Regions from separate parts of the Micromonospora sp. NPDC000668 genome, predicted to be linked through region 3. Evidence: riboswitches for the same ligand, from Rfam matches in the RefSeq annotation. Region 3 holds a riboswitch; each other region holds the start of a gene.

Evidence for each region. Region 3 has a riboswitch for cyclic di-AMP ahead of ACFY29_RS14665 (NlpC/P60 family protein). Riboswitches for the same ligand answer to the same signal wherever they lie in the genome.
Region 1: it holds a riboswitch for cyclic di-AMP, as region 3 does, so the genes downstream of both, ACFY29_RS12435 (coiled-coil domain-containing protein) here and ACFY29_RS14665 (NlpC/P60 family protein) in region 3, are expected to answer to the same signal.
Region 2: it holds a riboswitch for cyclic di-AMP, as region 3 does, so the genes downstream of both, ACFY29_RS21035 (C39 family peptidase) here and ACFY29_RS14665 (NlpC/P60 family protein) in region 3, are expected to answer to the same signal.

What each region holds. Positions count from the first base shown of each region.
Region 1 covers NZ_JBIAYP010000002.1:632,520-639,284, forward strand. The annotation lists gene ACFY29_RS12420 (metal-sensitive transcriptional regulator) at 15-311, shown strand; gene ACFY29_RS12425 (copper-translocating P-type ATPase) at 318-2,405, opposite strand; gene ACFY29_RS12430 (YibE/F family protein) at 2,717-4,105, shown strand; cyclic di-AMP (ydaO/yuaA leader) riboswitch at 4,272-4,403, shown strand; gene ACFY29_RS12435 (coiled-coil domain-containing protein) at 4,407-5,426, shown strand; gene ACFY29_RS12440 (carbonic anhydrase) at 5,482-6,219, opposite strand; gene ACFY29_RS12445 (MarR family winged helix-turn-helix transcriptional regulator) at 6,422-6,757, shown strand.
Region 2 covers NZ_JBIAYP010000004.1:41,296-48,060, forward strand. The annotation lists gene ACFY29_RS21025 (alpha/beta fold hydrolase) at 1-302, opposite strand, end outside; gene ACFY29_RS21030 (hypothetical protein) at 451-1,494, shown strand; gene ACFY29_RS21035 (C39 family peptidase) at 1,565-2,398, opposite strand; cyclic di-AMP (ydaO/yuaA leader) riboswitch at 2,643-2,784, opposite strand; gene ACFY29_RS21040 (hypothetical protein) at 3,070-3,837, opposite strand; gene ACFY29_RS21045 (hypothetical protein) at 3,973-4,365, opposite strand; gene ACFY29_RS21050 (acyltransferase family protein) at 4,449-5,693, opposite strand; gene ACFY29_RS21055 (glycosyltransferase family 2 protein) at 6,005-6,765, shown strand, end outside.
Region 3 covers NZ_JBIAYP010000002.1:1,092,406-1,099,170, forward strand. The annotation lists gene ACFY29_RS14645 (aromatic acid exporter family protein) at 1-458, opposite strand, end outside; tRNA gene ACFY29_RS14650 (tRNA-Gly) at 903-976, opposite strand; gene ACFY29_RS14655 (pyridoxamine 5'-phosphate oxidase family protein) at 1,190-1,747, opposite strand; gene dcd (dCTP deaminase) at 1,847-2,425, shown strand; gene ACFY29_RS14665 (NlpC/P60 family protein) at 2,499-3,539, opposite strand; cyclic di-AMP (ydaO/yuaA leader) riboswitch at 3,552-3,688, opposite strand; gene ACFY29_RS14670 (N-acetylmuramoyl-L-alanine amidase) at 3,923-5,944, shown strand; gene ACFY29_RS14675 (NlpC/P60 family protein) at 6,000-6,765, opposite strand, start outside.

The sequences.
Region 1 (6,765 bases), 460 kb from region 3:
CTATCCTGGTCCTCATGACCGCACCCACCCCGATCCGCGGATACACCGCCAGCAAGGACCAGCTGCTCACGCGGCTTCGCCGCGTCGAGGGGCAGGTCCGTGGCATCGAGAAGATGGTCGACGAGGACCGCTACTGCATCGACGTGCTCACCCAGATCTCCGCGATCCAGGCCGCCCTGGACAAGGTGGCGTTGGGCCTGCTCGACGGGCACGCCCGGCACTGCATGCACGAGGGAGCGGCCGAGGGCAGGGCCGACGAGATGGCCTCCGAGATGATGGCGGCGGTCGGCCGGCTGATGAAGCGCGGCTGAGGTTTCTCAGCCGGGCTCCGGGGCGAGGCGTACCCGGCGCAGCAACTGGGCGTTGAGCGCCACCACGATGGTGGACGCGGACATCAGCACCGCCGCCAGCGCCGGGCTCAACGCCACCCCCGCCCAGGCCAGCACACCGGCCGCCAGCGGCAGCGTCACCACGTTGTAGCCCGCCGCCCAGGCCAGGTTCTGCCGCATCTTGCGGTACGACGCCCGGGAGAGCCGGACCACGGCACCGACCCCGCGCGGGTCCGACGACGCCAGCACCACCCCGGCGGACTCGATCGCGACATCGGTGCCCGCGCCGATCGCGATGCCCACATCGGCACGGGCCAACGCCGGGGCGTCGTTCACCCCGTCGCCGACCATCGCCACGGTCAACCCCCGCCGCTGGAGTTCGGCAACCCGGTCGTCCTTCTCCGCTGGCAGCACCTCGGCGAAGACCTCGTCGACGCCGGGCCGGAAGCCGAGGTCGGCGGCCACCGCCTCGGCCACCGGTCGGGCATCACCGGTGATCATGGCGATGGTCCGGACGCCCTCGGTGCGCAGCTCGACGATGGCCTGACGGGCCTCCGGACGCACCTCGTCGGTCAGTGCGAACGCGCCAAGCACCGTGTCCGGCAGCCGTACCAGGTGCAGCACGGCGGCACCCCGCGCCGACCATCGCCCGGTCGCCGCGTCCAACTCGGCCGGAAGCGACAGGCCCATCTCCCGCAGCAGCGCCGGCCCGCCCACCGCGTACTCCGTACCGTCGATGGTGGCCTGCACGCCGCGGCCCGGCAGCGACCGGAACCCGGCGGCCCGGGTCGGGCCGGCGCGTCCGGCAGCCGCCACGATCGCCCGGGCCAGCGGATGCTCGCTGTCGGATTCCACGCCGGCCGCGATCCGCAGCGCCTCGTCCCGCCCGACGCCGGGCACCGTCACCACGTCGGTGACCACGTGCTCGCCCCGGGTCAGGGTGCCGGTCTTGTCGAAGAGCACCACGGCCACGGTCCGCATCCGCTCCAGCGCCAACCGGTCCTTGACCAGGATCCCGGATCGCGCGGCCAGCGCGGTGGAGAGCGCGACGACCAGAGGGATGGCCAGACCGAGCGCGTGCGGGCAGGCGATCACCAGGACGGTGACCGCGCGGACCACCGCCTCGTCCGGCTCGCCGAGCGCAGTCCAGACCAGCACGGTCAGCACCGCGGTGCCGGTGGCCACGTAGAACAGCGCGGCGGCGAACCGGTCAGCCAGCAGTTGTGCCCGCCCGCCGGAGCGCTGCGCCTGCGCGACCATCCGCTGGATGCCGGCGAGCGCGGTCTGCTCACCCAGCGCCTCGACGCGGACCCGGATCGCCGAGTCGGTGGCGACGGTGCCGGCCACCACACGGTCCCCGGCCGACCGGGCGACCGGACGCGACTCGCCGGTGATCATCGATTCGTCCAGCTCGGCGCCGCCGTCCACGATCCGGCCGTCCGCCGGTACTCGGCCCCCGGGCCGGACCAGCACCACATCGCCGATCCGCAGCTCGGCCACCGACACCGCCTCGACCCGCCCGTCCGCCGTCACCCGCTCGGCCTCGTCGGGCAGCAGTGCGGCCAGCGCCGCGAGTGCGCCCCGGGCCTGCCCGATGGCCTTCATCTCCTGCCAGTGCCCGAGCAGCATGATGGTGACCAGCGCGGCCAGCTCCCACCAGAAGTCCAGGTCGAAGGCTCCCAGGCTGGTGGCCAGCGACGCGGTGTAGGCGACGGTTATCGCCATCGCGACCAGCAGCATCATGCCCGGCGCCCGGTCCCGCACCTCGCGGACCGCACCGACCAGGAACGGCCAGCCACCCCACCAGAACACAACCGAGCCGAGCACCGGCCCGACCCAGGAGCGCCCCGGTACGTCCAGCCGGAGGCCGAGCCGGTCCAGCACCAGGTCGCTCGTCAGCACCACCGGGACGGTGAGCACCAGGCAGACCCAGAACCGACGGCGGAACATCGCCGGGTCGTGCCCGGCGTGCTTGTCATGCCCGGCGTGCTCGTCATGCTGCTTCGGCCCGGCGGACCCGGCGTGCTGCTGGTGACTGCCGGGACGGTCGGGCTCGGGCTGTGACGGAGCGGACATGACTCCAACATGCCGGTCCGGTCACCGCCGTGCGGGCGGTTCGACCGCGCGACACCGCGCCACAACCTGCGTCCGCGGGTCGGGCTGGCTAGCATTTCCCACGATGGCCCTCCGGACCTCGCTACGCAGTCGGGCGCCGACGCCGCCACGATGTGGCGTCGCCTCCGGTCGACCGCGCCGAGCACTCACCGTCCGTAGTCGTCATGTCGCCACCCAGCGATTCGTCATGCCCGTCGCCGCATTCCCGCGGCGGCGGTGAACCGACCGGCCCGCCGGCACGTACCCCGCACCGGATCGTTGGGAGTCTCGCATTGGGTTCCGACCACAGCCGTTCCACTCCGTCCGCCCCGCCCCGGGTACGACGGATCCTCATCGCGACCGTGGTACCGCTCTTCGTCGCCACCGTGCTCGCCGCGGTGGTGCTCTGGCCACGCGACGGGTCGCCGCAGACCGCCGGGGGCACGGACGTGCCGCGCTACCACGGCACGGTGACCCGGGTGGTGACCGAGCCGTGCCCGCCGGCCGCACCGAGCCCCGAGGGCACGCCGGACGCCGGGGCCGGGCTGTGCGGCACCGTGGACGTCCGGGTGGCCGACGGGCCGGCTGCCGGCCAGCAGGTCCAGACGCCGGTGCCGGACGGACCCGGCGCACCCCGGGTCGAGGTCGGTGACGAGGTCATCCTGGTCGAGCTGACCGATCCGGCCGATCCCGTCGCCAGCAGCTGGAACATCGCGGAGCACCAGCGCGGCACGCCGTTGGTCTGGCTGGCGGTGGTCTTCGCCGCCGCGATCGTCGCGTTCGGCCGGTGGCGGGGCCTGGCCGCGCTGGCCGGGCTGGCCGCCAGCTTCGCCATCCTGCTCACCTTCGTGCTCCCGGGGATCGGCGCTGGCCGATCACCGCTGCTGGTGGCGGTGGTCGGCGCCGCCCTGATCATGTTCGTGGTGCTCTACCTGACGCACGGGGTCACCGCGCAAACCTCGGTCGCGGTGCTCGGCACCCTGGGCAGCCTGGTGTTGACCGGCGTGCTCGCCACCATCGCCACCGCCGCCACCCACCTCACCGGCTTCGGCAGCGAGGACGCCACCACGCTGTCGATGTTCCAGGCCAACGTGGACCTGCACGGCCTGCTGCTCGCCGGGATCATCATCGGCTCGCTCGGGGTCCTCGACGACGTGACGGTCACCCAGGCGGCCACCGTCACCGAGCTGGCGAACGCCAACCCCGGGCTGACCCGGTTGCAGCTCTACCGGGCGGCCACCCGAGTCGGCCGGGCGCACATCGCCTCCACCGTCAACACCATCGTGCTGGCGTACGCGGGTGCCTCACTGCCGCTACTGCTCCTGCTCACCGCCGACTCGCGACCGCTCGGGCAGATCCTGACCAGCGAGTTCCTCGCGCAGGAGATCGTCCGCAGCGCGGTCGCCACGCTCGGCCTCATCGCCGCCGTACCGCTGACCACCGGACTGGCCGCCGTGGTGACCGCAGCCGGCCGGTCGGGTGCCGAGCCGCCCGCCGACCCGGCCGCCGAGCCGCCCGCCGAGCGACCCAGGCCGGACCGCGCGGAGGCACTGGCCGCACTCAGCTCACCGCGCACGGGTCGACCCGACCCAACCGGACCCGATCCGACGCGGGCCACACCCCCAACCACCGCCACCGACCGGTGGCACGAGCCGGACAGGAGCACGGAGACGGCATGGTGACACTCCTCAGCGTGACGAGGTGGGGCATCCGCCCTGAGAACCGCGTCACTGGTCACTCAGCGCCATGGCGAAATGACGCTTTTAGTCGGCATCTGGACGTAGCTCAGCCGGTCGACTCTCGGGTAACCTCGCTGCCGGTTACCGCTGAAGGCGCGACGCAGCGCCTGCGGTGCCACCGCCCAATCGCCAGCTGGCGAGCCGGGGACCCAGGCACGTGGGGTGAATCCGCGTCAGCGGTAGGGGCCACTTCCGCCCCGAACCCGTCAGCTAACCCGGTCGGCGGTCGACGGAAGGGAATATTGTGACGGCACCCCTACGCCGCTGGTTGACACCCGTGGTGGCCGTGATCGCCGCACTGACCGTGCTCGCCGGCCCCCTCCCGGCGCACGCCGCCCCGACGACCCCCACACCGTCCGGGCACGAGGAGGACGGCGAGCCCGCGCTGCTCAACGACGTGATCGAGAAGGCCAACCGCGACTACTCCGCCGCCAAGTCCAAGTTGGACAAGTCCAAGAAGCGGCAGATTGAGCTGGCGGCGGAGGTCGACCGGGCCAACGCGGAGTTGAAGAAGCTGGCCCCCCAGGTCGGGCAGATCGCCGCCCAGTCGTACCGGACCGGCCGGATCGGCGCGATCGCGATGCTGTTGGAGAGCGACGCCCCCGACTCGTTCGTCCAGCGCGCCGCGGTGCTCGACGAGATGAACATGGTCAACGAGAAGAAGCTCTCCGAGGTCAACACGGTGAAGTCCCGCGCCGAGCAGGCCAAGCTGGCCCTCGACGCGGAGGTCCGCGAGCAGCAGAAGCAGACCGCCCTGATGGCGAAGGAGAAGCGCGACGCCGACAAGGCACTCGCGCTGGTCGGTGGGAAGGGCTTCACCGGCGGCCTGGTGTCGGCGACCTCACCGGTCGCCCGGATCGGGCCCAACCGGACCGCCGACGGTGACTGGAAGTCCGAGTCGTGCAGCGAGAACGACCCCACCACCTCCGGCTGCGTCACCCCGCGCACGCTGCACGCGTACAAGGAGGTCAAGCGGGCCGGCTTCAACCGGTTCGTCGGCTGCTACCGCTCCGGCGGGCCGTGGGAGCACCCGAAGGGCCGCGCCTGCGACTGGTCGTTGCAGAAGAGCGGCTTCAGCCCGTGGCACAACGAGGACACCCGGACGTACGGCAACAACGTGGCCGCGTTCCTCATCCGCAACGCCGACCGGCTCGGTATCTACTACGTGATCTGGAACCGACAGATCTGGTTCCCGGCGACCGGCTGGAAGTCGTACAGCGGGCCGTCGAACCACACCGACCACGTACACATGTCGATGCTCTGACCGCATGTCCACCCGTCGAAGGGCCGTCCCGCGTCGCGGGGCGGCCCTCGTCGCGTCAGGCGGCGGCGGGCGCGGTCGGGCCGGCCGCCGTGCTGGGCCCGGTCGGTACGTCGAGCGCCGTGGCGGTAGCCGGCACTGCGGCCACCGGGCGCACCACGCCGGCGGCGAGCCGGTACGACACCCCCACCACCGCGCAGCGCCCCTGCGCCACCTCGGCTGCCAGCACGGGCGACTGGCCGAGCAGCGCCTCGACGGTCTGCGCGATGTGGATGTCGACGATGCCGTCGATGTCGTCCACCCCCTCGGCCTCGGCGCGACGCAGGCTGGGCAGCACGGCGTCGACCACGGCACGCAGGTGCCCCCGGGGCGGGGTGCCGGTGGCGGCCGCCTCCCGGGCCGCCTGGACCGCGCCGCAGGAGTCGTGGCCGAGCACCACCACCAGCGGAGTGCCGAGCACGGTCACCGCGTACTCCACGCTGCCCAGCACCTCCGGGCCGGTCGTGTGCCCGGCTGTGCGGACCACGAAGAGGTCGCCCAGCCCCCGGTCAAAGATGATCTCGGCGGCCAGTCGGGAGTCGGAGCAGCCGACGATCACCGCGAACGGGTGCTGTCCGTCGGCGACCGCCGCCCGGTGCCCGGCGTCCTGGTTGGGGTGGCGCGGGGCGCCGCTGACGAAGCGCCGGTTGCCGGCGGCCAGCTCGGCGTACGCCCGGGCCGGCTCGGTGAGCGCTGGCGCCCGGTCGGTGGCCCGCTGCGGACCCGGCTTGCCGCCGGGTGTACCGGGACTACTCATCCCGCACCTCGTCTCACGCGTTTGACCTGCTCAAATGGCTCTTCAGCCGGGCCGGCGGCGGGCGCTGGCTCGGGCTCCACGGTCACACGCACCACAAGATGCGTCAAGATATGCGTGAGTTAGATTTCATACGTTGGCCCTGGGCCGGCCCTTCGGAGGTGCCACCGAGGCCAGGGCGGACAACCGGAGAGGCGGACCCACGATGGCGAGCACGGCGGCGGGCGACACCGGCAGCGGCCGGAACTGGACGTTCCTCACCAACCACGGACACGTCCTGCTGGCCATCGCCCGCGACCCCACCGCCCGGCTGCGCGACGTGGCGGCCGAGGTCGGCGTGACCGAGCGGGCCGCACAGGCGATCGTCGCGGACCTGGAGGCCGGCGGCTACCTGCACCGCACCCGGGTCGGCCGGCGCAACGAGTACACCCTCAACCCGGCCGGCCGGTTCCGGCACCCCGCCGAAGCAGACCGTCAGGTCGGCGATCTGCTCGCGCTCTTCGCCGAGACGCCCGCCGCAGCAGCCACCCACCCGTCCTGACCGCCGTC
Region 2 (6,765 bases), on a different contig from region 3:
ATCCCGGCGGCGCGGGCGGCCAGCGCGAGGCCCACCACCCCGCCCAGCGAGTGCCCGAGCACGACGATCCGGTCGTCGGCGGCCAGGCCGTGGGCGATCCGCTCGGCGAACCCCTCGAAGGAGTACGACGGCAGCGGGGCCGACCAACCGTGACCGGCCAGGTCCGGTGCCAGCCACCGCCCGGGCCAGTGCTGCTCCAGCAGTGGGGCCCAGGGCAGCCAGACGTCTCCGGTCGCCCCCATCCCGTGCAGCAGCAACAGGATCGGCCCGCGGCCTGTCCGGCCACCTGATTCATCCACCACGGCCGCAGTCTTCCACGGTTCGCCCCCAGGTACGAGAGTCGTCACTGCCGATGCGCGCGGGGACCGCGACCAGGGAAGATCCACTGTAGAGTTCGGCGCCTGGACGGGCCCAGCCACCCGTCGAGCCCACCGTGGAGAGGAGTCGACCGTGCGCAGGAGGCATCGATCAACACTGGTGGCGGCCCTGGCGGCCGTCGCACTCGCCACCGCGCCCAGCGCTCCCGCGCTCGGCACATCGTCAACCAGCCCCACGCAGGGCGCCACCGCGGTCGCGGCGGCCGACCGGGTCCTGCGGGTCTACAACAACAACATCGAGAACCTGGTGGTGAACAACTCCGACGGGACGTGCACCCGGATCTCCGGGCCGGACCACCTGACCTCGATCCTGGTTGACGACGCCGGCCGCACCGGCACCAGTGGCGTGGTGGCACCCGACATCCTGATCGTGCAGCAGGTGCGCGGCACCGGCCAGGCCGAGGCGTACGCCGACCAACTGTCGGCCAAGTTCGGCTACCCGGCAGGCACCTACGGTGCGATCGTGGCGTGGAGTGACCCGGAGCCGTGGGGCAGCACGCACAAGTGCAGTTCGCAGTCGCTCGGCGACCTCAAAAAGAAGCAGACCAACGGGATCATCTGGAACACCCGGACGCTCAGCCTCGCCGCCGGTGACATCTCGAAGTACTGGAGCGCGGGCTGGCTCAAGCCCGGCACGGCCTACGCCAACGGCGCCGGGTGCACCCTGTACAAGCCGCCGAACAGCGACCCGGACAGCACCGACTACTACAAGTGGAAGCGGACCAGCGCCATCGCGGCCCGGTTCACCATCAAGGCCACCGGCACCAGCGTGTTCGCCGCGACGATGCACCTACCGCAGGAGAACCGGCAGAACGCGTGCGCTGGCGACGGCGACCGGGGCATCGCCAACAGCGGCATCCACCTCGGTGCCGACGCGACCAGCCTGCTGAACGCCTCCACGATCCGCGTCGTGGGCATCGACGCGAACCGCACTGGCATCGCGCCCGGCACGCTGGGCGGGTACGGCATGACCGGCTACGGGTCGAAGGCCACCAGCGGCTCCAGCAAGATCGACTATCTCTTCGTGAAGGGCAGCGTGCAGCCGTCCGGCATCGACCACACGGTCAGCGGGACGAAGTCGAACCACCTCGCGCTGTACGGCTTCATCAGCTACTGATCGCACGGACAGAGACGCCGCGGGCGCCGGCCCCTTGTGGGGGACGGCGCCCGCGGCGGCTACGCCCGGGTCAGGCGGAGTAGCCCCGAGTGGCGATCCAGTTGGCCAGGTTGATCGTGGTGATCCAGTACGACGGGTCGGCCGCGTTGGCCGAGTCGGCGATCCGCACGGTCCGGCCGTTGTCCTTGTAACCCACCACGGCGATGTAGTGGCCGCCGCCGTAGGAGTGCCAGCCGCCGTCGGTGTCGGTGGCGTCGCCGGCGACGTTGGCCACCACGCCGCGGCCGTCGGTGATCGCCTTGACCACGTCGGCCTGGAGCTGGTCCATCTGGGCCGGGCTGGGCGTGCCAGCGAACATCCGGGTCCGGTACGGGGAGCCCTTCACCTCGGCGTTGAGCACCCGAGTGGTGTCCAGGGCCGAGTTGGTGCCCATCTCGGTGGTGCCCAGCTCGGCGCCCAGCTCATCCTGGGTGCGGTCGATGCCGGCGGCGCTGAGGGCGTTGCGGGTGGCAGCCGGGCCACAGTTGAAGTACGTGTTCTGCACCTGGTAGTCGTAGTCGAGCACCTTGGTCGCGGGCGGCTTCGGCTTACTGGTCAGGTCCGGGTTGCTGCTGGCCTTGGCGGCGGGCGACGCGCCCTTGGTGGCCGGCGCGGGGGCAGCGGTGGTCGGCGCGGTGCTGGCCGAGGGGGACGCGGCACGCGCCTCGCCACGGGAGGCAACGGAGTCGCTGCGCATCTCGGCGACCGTGGTCGCGGTGTGCTGGCTGGCCGGGGCGTCGTCGGCGCCGGCGAACAGAGCACCGGTGGTGGTCGCGATCACGAGGGCCGCAGCGGAGGCGGTGACGATCTGGTACGGACGCTCGGTGGTGAGGCGGCGGAGCTGACGCTTCAGGGTGTGCTTCACGGGGTCCTCCACGGATCAGGGGGAGAGCGGCACACCGGGGCCGGACCGATATCCGGGCAGGCGCCAGCGCGCGGACCGTGGTCCGCGGATGATGAACCGCTCAGGGGAATGCCCGGCGCGGCCGGGCGGAAGAGGCGGTGACCCGGGGGTCAGCTCACCGTCACTGGACGGATGAGCGGGGGTACCGCGGCGCCGTGGAGGCGGGGGAACAATCGAGGGGTCGAGAGTTGCTGCACGACGATGGAACTCCTTCCGACACCGCCTACCGGGTTAGCTGACGGATTCGGGCGGGAAGATCGCCCTACCGCGGGCCGTGGCTCGCGGATTCACCCCGGACTTACTGGTGGGTCCCCGGTTCGTTGATCACGATTAAGCGGGTCAGCGCGGCGTCGCCTCTTGCGATCGGTTACCGCACCGGACGGGACGACACTACTGGCCGCTCCGCACCCTGCCAAGCCAGGTTCACCTGCGTAAACCTGAACTGTCGCAGCAATTTCTGCGCGTATTGCCGCTGACGCGACTCGATGGGACAACCGGTTACGGCGGCGCCTGCGGGCGACAACCGGACAGGCCGTCGGCAATGGCCTCGAATTCGTGGGAACAATGCTGCCGATCGAGCCGTCCGCCCGATTTCGAGTGAGTGTGACCGGGCTCACGGCCTAATTGACGACTCAGCCAACCCGGGCCGGCCGCCAGCGCGTCGCGGCCGCCGGACGGAGCACTGCGGTCATCGTCCGACGCGCCGGCAGCCGGTTCGGACGCAGCCGGGCCGCCGCCGTGTACGCCTCCTCGGTGAGGGCCCGGGCCGAGGAGGCCGCAAGCTCCGCGTCTCGCCAGGCCGACCGTTCCCGCCCGGCGGCGGCCCGGTAGTCGGCGAGCCTCGCGTCCCGGACCGCCCGGTTGAGCAGCACCTCCTGCTCAACCGGGTGCCGGCGGGGGTCCCAGCCGTGCCGCTGCCCGAACACGTCAGCGAGCTGCCGCATGGACAGGTCGCCGCGCCAGTACGCCGCCATCGCCGCGCGATGCAGATAGCGCTCCCGGGCGGCGTACTCGGCGGGGGTACGAGGAGTACGAGGGGTGGGCAGTGCCGCGGCGCCGGCGAACCGACGGGCGGCGGTGTCCGCCTCGTCGTACCCGGCCCACGCGCGTTCCACCTGCTCCTGAGCGGCCAGCCAGTCCGCGCGTCGGCGGCGGGCGGTCTGCGCCGCGCCGGCCGCCGCGACGGCCACCTCCTCGGCGTACCGGCGCAGGTCGGCGGCCTCGGCGGCGGCCACCTCCCGGGCGGTGGGCGCCGGAGTCGGGTCGACCGCCGGCCGGTCCCGCTCCGGGCGGGCGACCAGCACGGCGAGCACGGTCAGCGCCAGCAGGAACAGGGCCGACCAGATGGCGACGGCCTGCGGCACCTCGGTCAGGAACTGGTAGAAGACGACGGTCTCCATGGTGGGCACCTCGGGGAGAGAGCGATGCGATGGGGATCCGCACGGGGCCACCCAGGCTGCGGCGGGGCCACGGGTCCGGCGGGTGTGGAGCTGATGAGTCGACAGGCGCGGCGGCGGGACGCTCGTCCCGGTGGCTCAGCGCCCGGGTGGGGCTCGGGGCGCGCGGCTGGCCGGGCCATCCGCGCGGGGTAGCCGGTCGGCGCCGGCCGCGAGCACCGGGGCCGCGTCGGCGGGGACGGCGGCCTCGCCACCGAGGGGCGCTGCCTGCCCGTCGCTCGACCGCGTCGGGCTGGGCTGCTCAGCGGCCTCCTCGGCGGCGATCGGCGTCGTGTGCACGGTGTCATCCATCGGGGCGGGCCGACCCGACGGCGCGACCGACCCGGGGCTGAACGCCGACAGCCCGTAGGCCGAGGCGGGCGACGTGCCGGCGCCGAGCGCGAGGGCGGCGACAACGGCGAGGCTGGTCAGCACACGTGTCGCCCAGCGCGCCACCCACCACAGCGGACAGGTGAGCGCGACCGAAAGCACGTCCCCACGCTACCGTCGTGGCCGACCAGGCGCATCGACGACGGGCGTGTCGGCCCGCGCCGCGCCGACCAGAGTGGACGCTGTCAGCGCGAGTCGGCGTAGGTCGATCGCTCGCGAGCTTTACTCGCCCCGCCGGCCTCGTTGCGGGCTTCGGCGTCGCGGGCTTCAGCGGCTTTGGCTTCAGCGACGCGGGCTTCGGTGCCGCCTGCTCGCTGTCGAGGAATGGCCGCCGGGCGGGCCGAACGGCGCGGAGTGAGCCTGCGCATCATCGGGGTCTCGACGAAACGATGCAGTAGCCCGGCGAGGATCAGGTTCACCAGCAGGAAGCCGAGCACCGCCGCCGGGCCGCGCCAGCCGCCGAAGCCGGTACCCCAGTCCCCGGTCCAGCGCAGCACGCTCGTCATCACCAGCACGTGCACCAGGTAGAAGGCGAACGAGACCTCGCCGAGCCACACCAGCGGGCGGGACCGCCACGGTGAGCGTCGCCCCCGCACGTCCGCGTCCGCGGCGGCGGTGATCACCAGCAGATACGCCACCGCGAGCAGGGTGGTCCACAGCTCGGCGCGGATCCACTGCGCGGCGGCCACCCAGGTGGCCACGAAGATCAGGCTGGCTCCGGTCAACCCGGGACCCCGCCAGAGGCCCCGACGCATCAACTCGGCCGCCACCGCGCCCAACCAGAACTCCAGCGACCGCGCCAGCGGGAAGACCTGGGTGAACCACCAGCGGCTGGGCTCCGGCACCAGGTGCTGGGCCGGCCAGAGCGCAAGGATCAGCAGCGGCAACGCGACGACCAGCGTCCAGAGCAGTGCCGGCCGGGACCGGCGTAGCAGCGGCAGTGCCAGCGGTAGGCAGAGGTAGAAGAAGAACTCGCAGGACAGCGACCAGCTCACCGTGTTGATGCTGTAGAACCAACCCGGCCGAGGGTCCCAGGCCTGCAGCAGCAGCAGGTTCTCCAGCGCGGCGGCCGGCAGCACCGGATCGGCGAACCACCAGGCGACCAGCAGCGCCGCCGCCCACAGCACCAGGTGGTTCGGATAGATCTTGGCGACCCGGCGCCGCCAGAAGCTCCGCCGGGAGTCGCCGGGGCGGGCCGACCAGACCAGTACGAAGCCACTGAGAATGAAGAAGAACTGCACCCCGGACAGGCCGAGGGTGAACAGGGCGTCGACCACGGCCTTGTAGTCCGGCTCCGCGATGATCCGCATGGTGCCGGCGTGGAAGCCGAACACCAGCAACGCGGCGATCCAGCGCAGCCCGGTCAGCGAGGGCAGCCGGGCCGGGACGGGTGCGGGCCGGACCTCCGGCTCGGCGACGGTGCTCGTCATGCCGAGGTCCCGGCGCTCCGCAGGATCACCAGCACGTGCGTCTCCTCCTCGGCGTGGCGTCGGACGGCGCAACGGCGACGCCCACGGCGGCCCGGCAGGGCCGCACCGGGGCACCCTACCGGGTTACTCCAGGGTGAATCGGACGTGTCCCACGGGTGGCGGGCGCGCGGCGGACCGTCCCGGCCGCCCCGGCTCCGGGCCCCGCGGGGCGGCCGGCGTTAACCTTCCGCTCCGCGGGAGTTCAGGGATTCCACCTTCGTCGGCCACGTCAGGTTCCGAGGCCGGCCACCCGGACCGTCGAAGGTGGCGGCGTGGTCAATGAGCCGACGCACGCACCGCTGCTGAGCATCGTCGTGCCCGTGTACGGCGTCGAGGCGTACCTGTACCAGTGCCTTGAATCGATCCGGGCCGACGTACCGGCGAGCGAGGCGGGCGCGGTCGAGCTGATCGCCGTCGACGACGCCTCCCCGGACGGCTGCGGCGCGATGCTGCGGTCTTACGCCGCCGGCCGCGACGGGGTCCGGGTCGTTCACCTGGACCACAATGTGGGCCTGGGCCTGGCCCGCAACGCCGGCCTCGACGTGGCCTCCGGCCGGTACGTCTGGTTCGTCGACAGCGATGACTGGCTGCCGCCGGGCACTATCCCGGCGGTCCTGGACCGGCTGCGCCAGCATCAGCCCGACGTCCTGATGCTGGACCACCTGCGGGTGCACGAGGACGGCCGGCGTGAGGTCGACGCGAGCAGCCACCTGCTGCGCGGGATGCCGGGCGTGGCCCGCCTGGCCGACCAGCCGCAACTGCTGCGTGTGCAGCACACCGCGTGGAACAAGGTGGTGCGCCGCGCTTTCCTGGACGAGCTGGAGCTGCGGTTCTACCCCGGCTGGTACGAGGACATCCCGTTCAGCCACCCGCTGCTGATCGGCGCGGAGAAGATCTCCGTGCTGGACCAGGTCTGCTACCTGTACCGGCAGGGTCGGCAGGGTGCGATCACCTCCACCCGCAGCGGCCGACATTTCGACGCGTTCGCCCAGTACGAGCGGCTGATGGACTGGCTGCGCCTGCGGCACCCGGA
Region 3 (6,765 bases):
AGCGGGTTGAGTGGCAGGATCAGGTACGCGACGGCGATGGCGACCACTCCACCGACCAGCGCGCTCTCCGTGCGCGGCACAGCCAGATCCGCTCCATCCGCCACCGATCCCAGCAGCAAGGCTGTGCCTCCTGCCTGGGCCATGACGGCGCCGGTGCCCCGAAGCGCGACGGCCGCCGTGATGGCCAGTGCCACGACCACGCCGGTTTGTACCGGCCCCACCCCGAAGACCCGTGTGATCACATGCGCGACGACCGCCCCGACGGTCACTCCCGCAATGAACTCCATAGCTCGCCTGATCCGATTGCCGATGGCTCCCGCGATCGCGCCGACCGCGACGGCGGGCGCGAACAACGGCTGCGTATTGTCCAGCACGTCGCGGGTGAGGAACCAGGAGAGCTCGGCCGCCACACCCGCCTGCGCCGCGACGATCGCGTACGTGCGAAGGCGCTCGTACACATCCCGGCCCGTCCGCCGTCCAGTCTCCCGCGACGTACTCCGAAGCCGGCTGAACACCTCTCACCTCCGCGAGTCCATCGGCTGCCAAACGACATCGTCATATGCAACGTCGGCAAGCGCCGGAGGGGTGCGGCGTGACGGTCGGGTCCGGAAGCCAAGCGAGCGTTCGAACCTCGGCCACACTGCTCCCATCGCCCAGGCGCTGCACCAGGCGCTGCGGGTCGACCGGAGGAGGGCCGGTAAGTCGGAAGGCAGCGCGAGCAAGACCAGAGGCAAGCTGGGCAAGAAGTCCGGCAGCAAGAAGGGTAAGAAGCGGTCGGCGGACCGGGGCGGGGCCGGGGATGACCGGGGCTAATGGCACGCCAATGGCACGCGACATGATCGTTGACCTTGGAACGTCGAAGGCCCTGGTGGGGACTCACGTCCTGACCAGGGCCTATCGCTTGGAGCGGGTGACGGGAATCGAACCCGCACTGTCAGCTTGGGAAGCTGATGTTCTGCCATTGAACTACACCCGCAAGCGGCACCACTGTACCCGAGTCACCGAACCCGTGCACCCAGGTACCCCCGCGTGCCGGTCCACCGCACCGGCCTCGCCGCACGGGTCACGGACGATCACCCCTTGGCCGTGTACCGCGCGGCGTAGCTCTCCCGCGTACCACCGGTGCCGGCTCCGTCACGACGGAGCCGGCACCGGTGTCTTTCCCCAGGACCGGGTCGGTGGGCCGCGGTCAGGCAGCCGAACGCTGGACGTCACGGCTGCGACGGGCCGGGCGGGTCTGCGGTAAGGCGGTCTGCTCGGACGCCGCGGGCGGGGCGTGCGGGTCGAGCCAGACCTGAACGGCCGGCCCACCCGGAGCGCCACCCGGGACACCGGCGCTGTGCTGCTCGCGGCGGGCCAGCATCGCCACGTCGACGGTGAACTCGAACAGCCGCCAGTCGACCTGCGGGGCCGCCCGGGCACTGCGCGCCAACTGGGCCACCCGGGCCGGGTCGGTCACCGGCCAGGCGCGCCCCGCCACGTACGCCTCGTCGTCGCTCTCCTCCGGGGGGAACGAGTGCAGCGCGTAGCGGCCGTCCCGTTCGAGGTCGCGACGCTTGGGCGAGTCGACGATGAAGCAGAACAGCCCTTCGTCGGTGATGACCGGGGAGACCGGATGGACCCGGGGCCCGCCGTCGGCGCGGACCGTGGCCAGGTAGCCGAAGCCCGGCCCGTACTGCTGGAGGAGAACGCGGATCCCGTCGGCGAGTCGGGGCTCGTCGGCGGCGAAATCGGACCAGGAAGCCATGCACGCATTCTATCGAACAAATGTACGAGTAGCGACCTCGACGCGCTGGTCACCGGCACCGGATCTGGCCGTTGCCGCCAACGCCGCTATGGTGGTCCGATGCTGCTCTCCGACCGCGACCTGGTCTCCGAGATCAAGGCCGGCACGCTGGGCCTGGAGCCGTTCGAGCCCACCCTGGTCCAACCGTCCAGCATCGACGTACGACTCGACCGGCTGTTCCGGGTCTTCAACAACCATCTCTACACGCACATCGACCCCGCCATGCAGCAGGACGACCTGACCTCGGCGGTGGAGGTGCCGGACGGCGAGCCGTTCGTGCTGCACCCGGGGGAGTTCGTGCTCGCCTCGACGCTGGAGGTCATCTCGCTCGGCGACCAGCTCGCCGGCCGGCTGGAGGGCAAGTCGAGCCTGGGCCGGCTCGGCCTGCTCACGCACTCCACCGCTGGGTTCATCGACCCGGGCTTCTCCGGTCACGTGACGTTGGAGCTGTCGAACGTGGCGAACCTGCCGATCACCCTCTGGCCGGGCATGAAGATCGGGCAGCTCTGCATCTTCCGGCTCTCCTCGCCGGCCGAGCACCCGTACGGCTCGGTGGTCTACGGCTCGCGCTACCAGGGTCAGCGCGGGCCGACGCCGAGCCGCGCCTGGCAGAACTGGCGCGCCTGGCCCACCCGCTGACTCGGTAGGGCACGACGGACAGACGACGAGGGCCCGCCGCGACGGATCGCGACGGGCCCCCGATCATCCGGGATCAGCCCGGGCGGCCGTAGCTGTGGATCGGGCCGTCGTCGACCTTCTTCATCTTGACCGGTTGGCCGGCCTGCGAGGCGTGCACGACCCAGCCATTGCCCACGTACATCCCGACGTGGTGGATGTCGCTGTAGTAGAAGACCAGGTCACCGGCGCGCAGGTCGGCCCTGCTGACGTCCTTGGTCACCCGGCTCTGCTGGGCGGCGTTGTGCGGCAGCGACACCCCGGCCTTGGCCCACGCGGCCAGCATCAGCCCGGAGCAGTCGTACGAGTTCGGGCCCTCGGCACCCCAGACGTAGGGCTTGCCGATCTGGGCGCAGGCGAACTTGACGGCCACGCCGGCACCGCCGCCGGGGTAGCTGGCCGGGCAGGGCGCCGGACGCAGCGGACCGCCACCGCCGTTGCCGTACACCTTGAGGCGCAGCTTCTGCAGCCGGTCGATCTCCTCGTTGATCTGCTTCTTCTTCGCGGCCAGTTGGGCCTCGGTCCGGGTCAGCTGGGTCACCATCTCGTCCAGCGGCGCCTTCTGCCGGGCCAACTCGTCGCGCAGGTCGGCGACCTGCCGGACGTCCTGCTGCTGGTTGTGCGCGAACCGGTCGAGCATCTCAAGCTGACCGACGACCTCGCTGGGCGATCGGCTGCCCAGCACCGCGTTGACGGTGGAGACGTTCTCGCCCTTGTACGCGCGGACGGCGAGGGCGCTGACCTTGTCCATGGCAGCGTCGACCTGGCGCTCCAGTGGGGCGATCCGGGCGGCCAGCGCGTCGGCCTGCTTGCGCTTGACGGCCAGGTCGGCCCGGGTGGCGTTGTGTCGTTCGATGATCGGTTCGAGCTTGTTCCAGTCGGCGTCGATCTGGCGCTCGATCTCGGCGACAGACGGGTCCGCGTGGGCCGCCGTGGCGCTGCCGGTCAGGACGACGGCGACGCCGACCAGTGCGGCGAGAGCGGTGGTGAAGCGGGACCAGCGTGAGCGCGGCACGATCGACGTCGGGCCGGCTGACGCCGACCGCTCGGACGACGGCCGCGGGGCATGGAGTGCCACCGGGTTCCGTACTCCTTCTTCCTGACCGCCTACCGGGTTAGCTGACGGGTTCGGGCGGGAAGTTGGCGCCCTACCGCGATGGCCGCGGATTCACCCCGGGAAAACCTGGGTCCCCGGTTCGCTCGGAAGCGACTCGGCGGTGTCGGTCCGTCACCACCCGGGCTGGGCGGAACTGCTATCGGGCCGACGAATGACCAGAGTAGAGACGGCTGTTACCGATCCGCAACCCGTGCGGCCGTGACACTCCGTACCGGTTGGAAGGGGTCACGGACCGTACGCGAAAATTTCTTTCCGACCGCTTCGATAGATGGAAAGGTATTGACGCGAGCTCCCGGGCGGCGCGAAGGTGACCTCACCTGCACCCGCGATATCTAGGGGGTTCGATGCACCATTCAGCCCTGTCGACCGGCCGGCGCGCACTGCTCGCCGTCGCCGTGGTCGCCGCCGCGACCGCGGTGCCGCTACCGTCCGGCCCGGCCGTCGCCGCGCCCGTCGCCGACCGCCAGCAGCAGTACGCCGCAGCGGCGGCCGAGTACGGCGTGCCGGAGAGCATCCTGCTCGGCGTGTCGTATCTGGAGTCCCGCTGGGACACCCATCTCGGCACCCCGAGCACCAGTGGCGGCTACGGCCCACTGCACCTGACCGACGCCGCTCACGTCACCACGCTGCCCGCCGGTGGCCACGTCGACGAGGGCGAGGACCCGCGCGGCGACGAGTCCCGGCCGCTGACGGTCACCGCGCCCACGGTGACGGGATCACGGCAGGCCCCGCCCGCGGCGGCGGCGCTGCAGACCCTCCAGGCCGCGGCAAGCCTCGTCGGAGTCGGCGCGCAGACGCTCCGCTCCGATCCGGCCGCCAACATCCGGGGTGGGGCCGCGCTGCTCTCCTCGTACCAGAGGGATCTCGGCGGCCCGGTCGGTGCGGTGAGTGACCCCGGTGCCTGGTACGGCGCGGTAGCCCGGTACTCCGGCGCCGACACCGAGGCCGCCGCGGCGGCCTTCGCCGACGAGGTGTACGACCAGATCCGCGTCGGCGCGAGCCGGCGGACCGACGACGGCCACCAGGTCACCCTGACCGCCCGGGCGGTCAGCCCGGACGCCGGTGTGCTGCACCGGCTCGGGCTGCGGCGTGCGGAGCGGCCGGACGGGCTGGAGTGCCCGGTCCGCCTCGCCTGCGAGTGGATTCCCGCGCCCTACGAGAAGTACGGGCCGGGTGCCAGCGACTACGGCAACCACGACCTGGGCAACCGGCCGGCACAGCAGAAGATCGAGTACATCGTCATCCACGACACCGAGGGCTACTTCGCGCCCAGCGTCGACCTGGTCAAGCAGGCGGACTATCTGGGCTGGCACTACACGCTGCGCTCGGTGGACGGCTACGTGGCCCAGCACATCAAGGCCAAGGACATCGGCTGGCAGGCCGGCAACTGGTACGTCAACGCCAAGTCGATCGGTATCGAGCACGAGGGCTTCGCCGGGCAGGGCACCTGGTACACCGAGGCGATGTACCGCACGTCGGCCAAGCTTGTGCGGCACCTGGCGTTACGGTTCAACATCCCGCTCGACCGCCAGCACATCATCGGCCACGACAACGTGCCCGGCACCATCGCGGCGAACGTCGGCGGCATGCACTGGGACCCAGGGCCCTACTGGGACTGGTCGCACTACTTCGACCTGCTCAAGGCCTCGTTCCGGACCACCGGCACGGCCCGAACCGGCCTGGTCACCATTGACCCGGACTTCGCCACCAACCGGCCGGCCTTCTACGGCTGCAACCAGCAGCCCCCGGGTGTACCGACCCCGGTGCCGCCAGCCGCGCCGTGCCCGCTCCGCGGCTCGTCCGCGGTGCTCCTGCGCAGCGCGCCCAACCACGACGCACCGCTGGTCAACGACCTCGGTGAGCGCCCGGACGGCTCACCGGACACGATGTACATCTCCGACCACGGTGCCCGCGCCTCGGCTGGCCAGACGTACGCGGTGGCGGAGGTCCGCGGCGACTGGACGGCGATCTGGTACCTCGGCCAGAAGGCCTGGTTCCACAACCCCGCCTCGGCGCCGACCGCGAAGTGGGCCACGGGCTTCGTGGTGGCGCCGAAACGCGGGAAGGCCACCATCCCGGTCTACGGGCGGGCCTACCCGGAGCAGGACGCCTACCCGGCCGGGGTGCCCTACCAGGCCATCTCGCCATTGCAGTACACGTTCGCCGCCGGGCAGCGGTACGCGGTAGGCGGGATCCTGCCGAGCGAGTACTACCGCGCGACCACCTTCGACGGGTCCTCGCCTGGGGACTGGACGGTCGTCCGCGGTGACCTGCGCTACGTGCAGGTCCAGTTCGGGCACCGGATCATGTACGTCGATCTGGCCGACGTGCAGCTACTGCCGTCCCCACTGGGCGCGCCCCGCTGAGAACCACGACGGCCCCCGGTCGCTGACCGGGGGCCGTCGTCGTGCGCGATCTGGATCAGGGTCTGCGGAACCCGGCGACCGGCATGTTGTTGATGCTGGCCACCTGCACCGGTTTACCGGCGCGTGGCGCGTGCACCATCTGGTCGTTGCCCAAATAAAGGCCGACATGGTGCAGGTCGCTGAAGAAGAAGACCAGGTCACCCGGACGGGCGTCGGCCCGTGAGATGGCCTTGCCCTCGTGCCACTGGTCACCGGTGTGGTGGGTGAGGCTGATCCCGGCCGCCTTGTAGGCGTACTGGGTCAGACCCGAGCAGTCGAACGAGTTCGGGCCGGTGGCGCCCCAGACGTACGGCTTGCCGATCTTGCCGCAGGCGGTCCTGATCGCGGTGCGGGCCTTGTCGCTGACCACGCCGTTGATCGTCGGGCAGCCCGCGGTCTTGACCGTGGTCTTCGGCAGGGACGCCTCAAGCCGCTTGATCTCGACGTCGATCTGCTTCTTCTTGGCCGCCAGGTCGTTCTGCTGCTTGGTCTGGGTGACGATCAGCGCGTCGAGCTTCTGCTTCTCGCCGTCGTACTTGGCCCGCACGGCCAGCACGCCCTCGACCTCCTTGCGCTCCTGCGAGGCCAGCCGGTCGAGGACGGTGAGCTGCTCGGTGAGCGTGTCCGGCTTGGCGCTGACCAACAGGGCGCCGATGTCGTGCGACGGGCCTGAAATGTAGTACCGGGAAGCGAGGTCACCGACCCGGTTCAGCGCCAACTCACTCTGCAGCGCCAACGGCTCGATCTTCTTCTGCAGGTCCCCCGACTTCTTCCGGTTGACC